DNA from 2 places in the Ensifer sp. KUDG1 genome. Region 1 is predicted to be linked to the other one. Evidence: riboswitches for the same ligand, from Rfam matches in the RefSeq annotation. Region 1 holds a riboswitch; the other holds the start of a gene.
The links. A riboswitch is a leader RNA that binds a small molecule or an ion and turns the genes downstream of it on or off. The one in region 1 is predicted to bind cobalamin.
Positions count from the first base shown of each region.

Region 2: another riboswitch for cobalamin. It lies ahead of nrdH (glutaredoxin-like protein NrdH); the one in region 1 lies ahead of M2267_RS29805 (CbtB domain-containing protein).

Region 1 covers NZ_JBNDIG010000019.1:18,217-24,096, forward strand. The annotation lists gene M2267_RS29790 (glucoamylase family protein) at 1-120, shown strand, start outside; gene M2267_RS29795 (ferric iron reductase) at 141-995, shown strand; gene M2267_RS29800 (CbtA family protein) at 1,034-1,831, opposite strand; gene M2267_RS29805 (CbtB domain-containing protein) at 2,029-2,205, opposite strand; cobalamin riboswitch at 2,247-2,508, opposite strand; gene M2267_RS29810 (TetR family transcriptional regulator) at 2,507-3,199, opposite strand; gene M2267_RS29815 (NAD(P)H-binding protein) at 3,304-4,134, shown strand; gene M2267_RS29820 (DUF1772 domain-containing protein) at 4,131-4,610, shown strand; gene M2267_RS29825 (SRPBCC family protein) at 4,680-5,246, opposite strand; gene M2267_RS29830 (ArsR/SmtB family transcription factor) at 5,243-5,605, opposite strand; gene M2267_RS29835 (crotonase/enoyl-CoA hydratase family protein) at 5,656-5,880, opposite strand, start outside.
Region 2 covers NZ_JBNDIG010000006.1:171,450-177,329, reverse strand. The annotation lists gene metE (5-methyltetrahydropteroyltriglutamate--homocysteine S-methyltransferase) at 1-1,716, shown strand, start outside; gene M2267_RS17130 (acyl-CoA thioesterase) at 1,713-2,504, shown strand; cobalamin riboswitch at 2,656-2,882, shown strand; gene nrdH (glutaredoxin-like protein NrdH) at 3,274-3,495, shown strand; gene nrdI (class Ib ribonucleoside-diphosphate reductase assembly flavoprotein NrdI) at 3,508-3,924, shown strand; gene nrdE (class 1b ribonucleoside-diphosphate reductase subunit alpha) at 3,894-5,880, shown strand, end outside.

The DNA.
Region 1 (5,880 bases):
CTGATGCGCGGCATACCGGCGATCCGCCTCGGCCTTCAACGAGCCGGCTTCGACGATGGCTGGCTGCGGCAGGGGGAGGGTGCGCGTGGCAATCCGCCCGCATCCAGCGCCAAGGGATGAGAATGGGCGACGGAGACGGCATGCGCTTGAACGACCACCGGCCGACAGCGGAGATCGCGGCGGCATTTGCGCCGCAGGCGCTGGCCGTCGCCGACCATCTGCGTGCCCAGTTTCCGGAGGCTGCCGTCTCGCTCGGGCCGGCGGCCAGCGAATTCAGCGCGCCGGGTGACTTCTGGGCTGTGGGCAGCGCTGGCCTTGAGGCGGGGCTCGCCTATCAGGATTTCTTCGGGGTCGGCATGACCGACCGGATCCGCGCGGCGCATCTGATCGCCTTCTATAGCCGTCAGTTGAGCGTGGTCCTCGGCGCGTTCCATCTCGGCTCCGGGCTGCAGCCGGAGGTCGCCGGCATTCGTTTCGAGGATTGGGCGCGGCTTCACCGTGGTGCCGAAGTCGCGGGCAAACGCTATCATTTTCGCCTCCAGCCGCCGGCGATGGGGCGCAAGGGTGGAGAGGAGGGCGTCAGCTCTTTTGAACAGGGCTTCATCGCTCATCTGGCGCCCGTCATTGCAGTCCTGAAGGCACGGACAGGCCTCTCGAGCGGGGCGCAATGGCGGCTCGCGGCGGATGCCCTGGCTGGCGCGTTCCTCGAAATCGGCCGCGCGATCGGGGATGAGGCGCGCGGCATGGCCGAGGCGCTGGCGATCGTCAAGCGGCCCGGCTCGCGGCTCTATTCTGATGAGCTTTGCTACGAGCAGATTGCGGCTGTCGATCCGGCAAGTGGTGAATACATTTCACGCCAATACCGGATCCGCTGCGGCTGCTGTCTCTATTTCAAGACGGAGGGCGGTAGCTTCTGCGACACCTGCGTCCTGCTGGAGCCGGAGGACCGCCGCGCGCGGCTGGCGGCGCATCTCATGCAAAACGGCGGGGCCTGAACCCCGCCGTCGCTTTGGTGACGATCCGTGATCGGCGATCACTGTGCCTTGACGAAGCGCTCGTTGATGAAGCCGGAGACGACGCCGAGCACGATCCAGAAGGCGAGCGTAGTGGCGAGTGCGGCCACCGCAAACTCTGCTCCGAGCACGGCCGGAACGTTGCTGGTAATGTCGAGCGGCTGCGGCGCACCGTAGACATGGGGCGCTGCGATCAGCACGAGGCCCGCGACCTTGGAGACGATCTCCTCGCGCAGGACGACGAGATAAAGGCCGACGGCCGAAAGCGCCACCGTTGCGAGCCACCAGGTCTGGCGGTCGCCGAGTTCGGCGGCCGGAAAGCCAGGCAGTTCCGGCGGCAGGCCGATCGCCGGCAGCATGTGCACGGCAAGCCAGCCGCAGGCGCCCCAGAGCGCGCCGTTCCGAAGCGTGATCGGATAGCCGATCACCAGGCTGACGCCGGCGAGCAGCAGGCCGAAGCCGGAACCGGTGACGAGGTTCGCGATCAGCGTGCCGGAGAAGCGGCTCATGCCGAACATGATGCCGCCTTCCTCGTGCTCGCCCTCATGGGCATAGGCGGGCGTGATCGGCGACAATGCGTCGAGCAAGGCGCTAAGCGGCGACACGGCCTTGAGCGACGAATGCTGGTCGTGGTTTTCCGCGGCAGGCTGTGCCGCACCCGGCTGGGCGGCGGGCTGTTCGGTGGGGGCCGGAGCCTCGCCTTCGAATTCCTCTGCATGCAGGATCAGCGGCGTGACGCGCAATTCCTGGGCGCCGGTCATGAAGACACCGGCAATCAATCCAGCCACGATCGCGGCCAGAAGCGTTCTGACAATCATCTTGAAATCCCTCGATAACGACAAAAGCCACGCGCTGCGGCGTGGTCCTTGAGCCTTCCCATTTTGCCTGTGCTGCGGATGGCGTTCGCACGCCGGAAAAACCGGGATGCACATAAGCCGACATCCGGCTCGGGCCGGATGTGTTCAGGTCCGCAGATTGTTCGATGCGGAACGTTGTTCACGTTCCGAGGCATCGGTCAGTGGCAGGGGAAGCCGTAGGAGTGGCGGGTGTCGTGCGCCGTGTCGTGCAGCACGGCCGAGTTGGCAAGGCCGGCGCCGAAGACGAGGAATGCGCCGATGAAGAGCGCGATGACGCCAGCGGTCAGACGATCGCTGAGGGAGAGCGGGGTGCTCGAAATGGTAGACGTAGCCATGACAACCTCCGTGATGGCATCGGGAAATTCCCGGTTGGGCCCTATGCCCGCATCGAGTGGCAGGTTTCCTGGCTCACGGCGTTGGGCTCGATGCCCTCGGTCTGCCTCGCCTTCCCAGTTCGACCGCCCTCTCGCGGCCTTTCCAGTGGCTTCTTCCGGATCGCTCCGGAATGGCAGATCGACGTCGCTCTACAGTCGCGGGGTCGGCCGTGATTTGAATGCCCAGAGTGGGTCCATCCGTCACGTTCCCGTTTACTCCCGAAACGCGTTCGCGTCCCGGGAACCAATCGATCCCAGATGATTAGGATTCTGTCATGGAGTTGTCAATTGAGCCTGCGCCGCCGCGCGGTCCATCCGCGACAAAATCCTTGATGGTCATGCGCTTGTAGGCCTCGACGATCTGGTCGCCCTCGGCCCGATCGACCGAGACCGCAAGCCGCATGGTGCAGTCGCCGAGATGCATGATCAGGAAGGCGGCGCTGTCGATCTCCTCGCGCGGCGTCGCCGGCACAAGCCGGGCCCACACATCGGCAAGCAGCTTTCCGCCGGCGCGGCTTTGCGCAAGGTCGATTTCGCGCAGCGCCTTGTCGGCCTGCATCGCCGACCAGATGTCGCGCATGACCGGCTCGGCGAGGAACATCTCGTAATAGATGTCGAACAAAAGCGAGAAGGCGTCGCGCAACTCCGCGATCGAGGTCACCTTGGCCAGTTCGGCCGCGATGCACTCGTTGCAGACCGTATTGTAGCGCTCGGCGAGCGTGCGCACGATTGCCGCCTTGTCGGGGAAGTATTGGTAGAGCGAGCCAATCGAAATTCCAGCCTTTTCAGCGACTTCGCTCATGCGCATGGCGTCGCTGCCCTTTTCCTGGATGAGCGCCGTCGCGCAGGCAAGGATCTGCTCGACGCGCTCGCGGCTGCGCTTCTGGCTCGGCGTCCGGCGCAGCGCAGGCTCGTCGTCGGCGGGAAGCGTGGCGGGACTTGCATCTGGAATCATGAGTAATGCTCACATTTTGACTTGACTCCTAAAATACGAGGATTTATCACATTTGCAAATGTGAGAGATACTCATGTTTGTTGGTGGAACCTCAGGAGGAAACGATGTCTCAGAAAATCACACTGGTTTTGGGCGGTACCGGCAAGACGGGGCGGCGGGTGGCCGAGCGCCTCAAGGAGCGTGGCGTGGCGGTGCGCATCGGCGCCCGTTCGGCGTCGCCTTCCTTCGATTGGACGGAAGAGACGACCTGGGCGCCGGTCCTTGAAAACGTCGATCGCATCTATGTCTGCTTCCAGCCGGATCTGGCGGTGCCGGGCTCCGTCGAGGTGATCGCCAAGTTCTCGAGCCTTGCCGTCAGCGCCGGCGTCAAGCGGCTGGTGCTGCTGTCGGGGCGTGGCGAGGACGAGGCGGAAGCGGCGGAGCGCGCGCTGCAGGCCTCCGGCGCCGACTGGACGGTCATCCGGGGCAGCTGGTTCTTCGAGAATTTCGACGAAGGCTTCCTCGCCGAGGGTGTCTTGAGCGGTTCCGTCTTCCTGCCCGTGGACACGGTGACCGAGCCTTTCATCAGCTGCGACGACATTGCCGACGTCGCTGTCGAAGCGCTTCTCGACGACCGCCATATCGGCAAGGTCTATTCGCTGACCGGCCCGCGGCTGATGACCTTTGCCGACGCCGTGGCCGAAATTGCCGCGGCAGCCAACCGCCCGATCTCCTATCAGGCCATCCCGATTGCCGACTTCGCGGCGCACTTGCAGGCCGACGGCGTGCCTGATGACTATGTCGAACTCATCCGCTATCTCTTCACCTCGGTGCTCGACGGGCGCAATTCAAACCTGACGTCCGATGTCGAGCATGTGCTTGGGCGGCGTCCGCGTGACTTTGCAGCCTACGCTCGGGAAACCGCAGCAACCGGTGTATGGAGTCTTGCCGCATGATCCCCCTGATCCCCGCTCTGGCGTTTGCCGCCGCGATCGGCTCCGGCCTGATGGCCGGACTGTTCTTCATCTTCTCGGTCTGCATCATGCAGGCCCTGTCGCGGCTGCCGCCGGAGCAGGGGATCGCTGCGATGAATGCGATCAATGTCGTGATCCAGAACCCGATCTTCCTCAGCGCCTTCATGGGCACGGCGCTGCTCGCCCTGGCGCTCATCGTCGTCGCCTTCCTCTCGGGCGGCGAGGGCCGGTGGTGGCTTGCCGCCGGCGGTGTCGCCTATGTCGTCGGCGTGCTGCTGGTGACCATCGTCTTCAACGTGCCGATGAACGATGCGCTCGCCGCCGCAGCGCCCGGCCAGGCGGCGACCGATCTCTGGCGTGAGCGCTATCTGACCGACTGGGTCTGGTGGAACCACGTGCGCAGCTTCGCGTCGATCGGCGCGCTGGCGTTCTTCATTCTCGGTTTCGCCCGTGCCTGACGAGAAGCGCCGGCAAGTGGATCCTTGCCGGCGCCTGCGCGCGTCCTGACCTCTGAACCCATCCCGCCGTCAGGGCTTGGGAATACGCGCGTCGTATTGCGCTTCAAGATCGGCAAACTTGCTCCAGAAGGCCGCCGGCTTTTCGCCTTCCAGCAGCGCGCGCAGAATGTCGAGATGCACGTGCCAGCCGGCGGAGAAGCTGGTCATGATGGCGCGGTCGGCGATGCGCTTGTGGGTGACGACGAGCAGCACCTTGTCGCCGCGAGGGCTAAGTTCGAAGCGGACCTCCGAGGGGGTGCCGGTTTCTTCGTTCCAGGTATAAGCCAGCAGCCGTGGCGGCTCCCAGGCGAGCACGTGACCGTAATTGCGCACCTCGCCGGCGTGCTCGGCATATTTCTGCGGTGGCCGATCGTCTTCCGCTGTCAGTTCCGAGTGGCGGAAGACGTGCTCGACCTCGGCCCCTTCCTTCGCCCCGATCGTTCCGGACGCCATCCAGAGCCGGCGCTTGCTTTCCTCCGTCAGATAGGACCAGACCCGCTCGATCGGGCCGGGAAGCAGGCGCTCGATGCGCACTGCGTCCGGTGCGACGACACGGCCGTAATCGGCGCCGGCAAAGGCTGTGGCAGACGAAGTCATGGCTTATCCTCCGGATCAGATTGGATGGTGGCGTCTTCGGCGAGAAGCAGCGCCTCGAGTGCGTCGATGCGGGACCGCCAGAAGGCTTCGTAGTGGCGCATCCACTCCATGCCTGCATGCATCGGCGCGGCATCGAGCCGGCACACATGCGTGCGACCTTTCACTTCGCGGCGCACCAGACCTGCTCCTTCCAGCACCTTGATGTGCTTCGATGCCGCGGCCAGCGAGATCGAGAACGGCGCCGCAAGCTCGCCCACCAGTCTTTCGCCCTGCGAAAGGTCCTGGAGCATGGCGCGCCGCGTCGGGTCCGAAAGCGCGTGAAACACGGCATCGAGATGTGCGTTCTGATATTCAACCATATTGTTGAATATCGTCTCGATGGACCTAATTGTCAACCGTTCGGTTGAATTTAAAAATATCGCGAAAAAAGACCGGGCCGCGGCGGGTCGTCATGGACGCGCCGTCCCTTCCAGGCGGCAAGCGCATCGGCAAGGTCGTCGGTCGGCACCATCTGGGCAAACTGCTCGCTCTCGACCTGCAATCCCTCGGCGATCGACATGTTGAGGCCGCGGGTGACGGCAGTGATGATCGAGCGGACGGCGATTGGTGAGTGCGCCATGATCCGCTTTGCCAG
Region 2 (5,880 bases), on a different contig from region 1:
GCCGACTGGGTTCAGATCGACGAGCCTAGTCTGGTGCTCGATCTCACCGACCGGGAAAGGCAGGCCCTGGACCTTGCCTATCATACGTTCCGGGCGAAGGTTCCCGGGCTCCGGATCATGCTTGCGACCTATTTCGGCTCGATCGGCGAAAATATGGTGAGCGCCCTGGCGCTGCCGATCGCGGGCCTGCATGTCGATCTCGTGCGCGCGCCGCAGCAGATCGAGGTCCTCATCCAGTCCGCTCCGGCTGACCGGGTGCTGTCGCTCGGCATCATCGACGGCCGCAACGTCTGGAGGACGGATCTTGCCGGCCTGTTCCGCCGCCTGCAGCCGCTGGTCTCTGCCCATGGCCGCGACCGGATCGAGCTTGCGCCCTCGTGCTCGCTCCTGCATGTGCCCGTCGACCTCGGCATGGAAAAGGCGCTCGACCCGGAGCTTGCCTCGTGGCTCGCTTTCGCCGTGCAGAAGCTCAATGAATTAAGCCTTCTCGCCCGTGCCTTCGAGCCGGGGCTTGCCAGCCCGGAAAAGGTCTTTGCGGCCTCGATCGAAGCAGCCAAGGCGCGGCTGACGTCGCTCAGGATCCATGATCCACTTGTTGCCGGGCGACTGAAGGCGCTGACGGCAGCCGACAGCGAGCGCCGGTCTCCCTTCCCGGCCCGTCGCGCGCTCCAGGCGGACGCGCTGCCGTTGCCGCTTTTCCCGACGACGACGATCGGCTCCTTCCCGCAGACACCGGAAGTACGGCAGGCCCGTTCCCTGCATGCCAAGGGCGAACTCAGCTATGTCGACTACACCGCGTATCTGCGCCGGGAAACCGAGCAGGCGGTGCGCTGGCAGGAGGAGATCGGCATCGACGTGCTGGTACACGGCGAGTTCGAACGCAACGACATGGTGCAGTATTTCGGCGAGCAGCTCTCGGGCTACGCCTTTACCCGAAGTGGCTGGGTACAGAGCTACGGTTCGCGCTACGTGCGCCCGCCGATCATCTTCGGCGACGTTTCCCGGCCAAACCCGATGACTGTCGAATGGGCGGCCTTTGCGCAGTCGCTGACCGATCGCCCGGTCAAGGGCATGCTGACGGGTCCGGTCACCATGCTGCAATGGTCCTTCGTGCGCGACGACCTGCCGCGGTCGGTGGTGTGCCGGCAGATCGCGCTGGCGCTCAGCGACGAAGTCAGGGACCTCGAGGCATCGGGCATCGCCATCATCCAGATCGACGAGCCGGCGCTGCGCGAGGGCCTGCCGCTCAAGGCCGCCGACCGCAAGGCCTATCTCGACTGGGCGGTGGAGTGCTTCCGCCTCAGCGCCGCCGGCGTCGGCGACGCCACCCAGATCCACACCCACATGTGCTACTCGGAGTTCAACGACATCATGCCGGCGATCGCGGCGATGGATGCCGACGTGATTTCGATCGAGACGTCGCGATCGAAGATGGAACTGCTCGGCGCGTTCACCGGAAGGGCCTATCCGAACGAGATCGGCCCGGGCGTCTACGATATCCATTCGCCGCGCGTACCGGCGGTGGATGAAATGGTGCACCTCATCGAGCGCGCGACCGAAGGGCTGACGCCGGCGCAGATCTGGGTCAACCCGGATTGCGGGCTGAAGACCCGGCGCTGGGAGGAAACCCGGCCAGCGCTTGTCAACATGGTGGCGGCGGCGCGCGCCCTGCGCCAGGCCTTCGCGGATGATCCCTACAAGGCGCTTCGCGCATGACGGACCACCCGGAAGCGGCGTCGGGGGAAACCCCGGCGCCACAGACCCTCGTCGATATCGTCTTTCCCGGCGACACCAATCATCACGGCACCCTCTTTGGGGGTGCCGCATTGGCGCTGATGGACCGGATCGCCTTCATCGTCGCCACCCGCCACGGCCGCGTTCCCTTCGTCACCGCCTCCTGCGACCGGATCGACTTTCGCGCACCCGCCCGCATCGGCCAGATCGTCAGTTTCTCTGGCCGCCCGGTGCGCGTGGGGCGACGCTCGATGGTCGTCGACGTCGAGATGGTGGCCGAAGACCTTGCGACCGGCGGCCGCGATCTTTGCTCACGCGGACAGTTCACCATGGTTGGGATGCCGCAGGACAAAGGTGCCGACTGGCGCCTTCCGCCGCTCGCCGAGCCCGCGCCGGTGGTGCCCGCGGCGGATTTCGTCGGCATGACCGACATCGTTTTTCCGGGCCAGACCAACAGCGCCGGCGCGCTCTTCGGCGGCGATGCACTCGCCCGGATGACGAAGGCGGCCTTCGTCGCCGCGACCCGGCTGACCGGCAAAGCGATGGTGCTCGCCTCCTGCAGTAGCGATTTCAAGCGGCGTGTCGCCGCCGGAACGATCGTCGATACGCTGGCGCGCGTCACCCGGACCGGACGCAGTTCCACAACGATAGACGTCGAGCTCTGGTCGGAAGAACTGCTCAGCGGCGTGCGCGTGCTGACCGTCACCGGAACTTTCGTGATGGTGGCTGTCGACAGCCGCAACCGCCCAGTTGCGGCCTTCGCCGCCTGAGCAAGCCGGGGGCGCCGCTCATGGCGCCCCCGATCCACAGGATTGATTGCGCGCCGCCATTTACTCCCCGTTATCCACACCGAAAAAGAAAAGACCTCTGCACTCCCGCCTTCAGCATATAGAACCTATTGACGCAGATTTGCGATGAACTACTATATCTAGTGTTCGAGGTTCTTCCGATTCGCAAGGATTGGGAGCTAAGACGGGAATACGGTGCGCCGGCGGGTTTCCGCCCAAGGTTATGCCGTAGCTGCCCCCGCAACTGTAGACGGCGAGCAACTGTCCGGAATTGGACCACTGAGGCATGAGGCCTCGGGAAGGTCGGGATGGAAGCTTTGACCCGTAAGCCAGGAGACCTGCCTCGAGCAACAAACGTCCACGGGCGGGGTGTCCGGAGGGGTTGGGTGCATTGCGGCAGGATGAGCCTGCCGGATCGTCTCGACGTCTCCCCGGCAGCCTGTCGAAAGCTTCGGGGTGAAGTCATGTCAGTTTCTTCCAGTTCAGATCCACCTTCTGCGGACGGGTGCGCGTTGTTGCGCGCCTGATCGAAAGGCCGCGCCCTGAAAACCCGCATCCGCGGAATTCCTGAGCGCCCGAGCAAAACGAGCCGGCCCGGTTGCGTAACCGACCTTGGGCCAGCTTGACGACGTCAACTCCGGTCGAAGCGACCGGGGAGCGATGTTTCGTGCCCGATCGCCAAGCCCACGGTTCGCGTTCGCGCGACCCGCCGATTTTTTGCGCTCATTTGCCAGACCCTCACGAGGAACCCATGTCGATCACCGTCTACAGCAAACCCGCCTGCGTCCAATGCACCGCCACCACCCGCGCGCTCGACCGTCAGGGCATCGATTATCGCATCGTCGATATCTCCGAGGATTCCGACGGTTTCGCGCTCGTGCAGGGTCTCGGCTACCGGCAGGTTCCAGTGGTCGTCGCCGGCGAACGGCATTGGGCGGGGTTCCGCCCAGACATGATCAGCGCGCTTTCCTGAGGGAGAGAAGCAATGGGGCTGATCGTCTATTTTTCCAGCCGCTCGGAAAACACCCATCGCTTCGTTGAGAAACTCGGCCTTCGCACAGCCCGCATACCGCTCAAGGAGGGTAAAGATGCGCTTACGGTCTCGGAGCCCTATGTGCTCGTCGTGCCGACCTATTGCGGCGACGATGGCCGAGGTGCCGTGCCGAAACAGGTGATCCGCTTCCTGAACGACGCGGGCAACCGCTCTCACATCCGCGGCGTGATCGCAGCGGGCAACAGCAATTTCGGCGCGACCTACGGGATCGCCGGCGACGTGATCTCGGCCAAATGCCGGGTGCCCTTTCTCTACCGGTTCGAGCTGCTCGGAACCGACGAGGACGTCGCCAATGTCAAAAACGGGATGGAACGATTTTGGACGTCACAACACTCGAACGCCCCTTGAAGGCGACGGAAGCGGCGCTGGATTACCACGCGCTGAACGCGATGCTGAACCTCTACGACGAGGAGGGGAAGATCCAGCTCGACAAGGACCGGCAGGCGGCGAAGCAATACTTCCTCCAGCACGTCAACCAGAACACGGTCTTCTTCCATAACCTGCGGGAAAAGCTCGATTACCTGGTGACCGAGGGCTACTACGAGCAGGAAGTGCTGGACCAGTATTCGTTCAACTTCGTGCGCGATCTCTACGACCACGCCTATTCGAAGAAGTTCCGTTTCCCGACCTTCCTCGGCGCCTTCAAATATTACACGTCCTATACGCTCAAAACCTTCGACGGAAAGCGCTACCTGGAACGCTACGAAGACCGCGTCTGCATGGTGGCGATGGCCTTGGCGCGCGGCAACGAGGCGCTTGCCCGCGATCTCGTCGACGAGATCATTTCCGGCCGTTTCCAGCCGGCGACGCCGACCTTCCTCAATGCCGGCAAAAAGAGCCGTGGCGAGCTCGTCTCCTGCTTTCTGCTGAGGATCGAGGACAACATGGAGAGCATCGGCCGCGCCATCAATTCGGCGCTACAGCTTTCCAAGCGCGGCGGCGGCGTGGCGCTGTCGCTCACCAACATCCGCGAGATGGGCGCTCCGATCAAGCAGATCGAGAACCAGTCATCCGGCGTCATCCCGGTCATGAAGCTGCTCGAGGATAGTTTCTCCTACGCCAACCAGCTTGGCGCGCGCCAGGGCGCGGGCGCTGTCTACCTGCATGCCCACCACCCCGACATCATGCGCTTCCTCGATACCAAGCGCGAAAATGCCGACGAGAAGATCCGCATCAAGACGCTGTCGCTCGGCGTCGTCATCCCCGACATCACCTTCGAGCTCGCTCGCAACAACGAGGACATGTACCTGTTCTCGCCCTATGACGTGGAGCAGGTCTATGGCGTGCCGCTCACCGAAATCTCGGTGACGGAGAAGTATCGCGAGATGGTGGAGGATGCCCGCATCCGCAAGCGCAAGATCAAGGCGCGCGACTTCTTCCAGATCATCGCCGAGATCCAGTTCGAGAGCGGCTATCCCTACATCATGTTCGAGGACACGGTGAACCGGGCAAACCCGATTGCCGGCCGCATCACCATGAGCAACCTCTGCTCGGAGATCCTGCAGGTGAGCGAGGCGAGCGAATTCAACGACGATCTCTCCTACAAGCACATGGGCAAGGACATCTCCTGCAACCTCGGCTCGCTGAACATCGCCGCTGCCATGGACAGCCCGGATTTCGGCCAGACGATCGAGACCTCGATCCGGGCACTGACAGCCGTCTCCGAAATGAGCCACATCTCGTCCGTACCCTCGATCGAAAAGGGCAACGACGACAGCCACGCGATCGGCCTCGGGCAGATGAACCTGCACGGCTATCTCGCGCGCGAGCGCATTTTCTACGGCTCCGAAGAAGGCATCGATTTCACCAACATCTATTTCTACACGGTGACCTACCACGCCATCCGCGCATCGAACCGGCTGGCGGTCGAAAAAGGCAAGAGCTTCGCCGGCTTCGAAAATTCGAAATACGCCTCTGGCGACTATTTCGACAAATACACCCAGGCCGAATGGCTGCCGGCGACCGAAAAGGTGAAGGCGCTGTTCGAGGAAGCCGGCATTGTCATCCCGACCCAGGAAGACTGGTTGGAACTGAAACGGGCAGTGATGGAAGGAGGTCTCTACAACCAGAACCTCCAGGCCGTGCCGCCGACGGGCTCGATCTCCTACATCAACCACTCGACCTCCTCGATCCACCCGATCGTCTCGAAGATCGAGATCCGCAAGGAAGGCAAGATCGGCCGCGTCTACTACCCGGCCGCCTTCATGACCAACGACAATCTCGAATACTACCAGGACGCCTACGAGATCGGCCCGGAGAAGATCATCGACACCTATGCGGCGGCCACCCAGCACGTCGACCAGG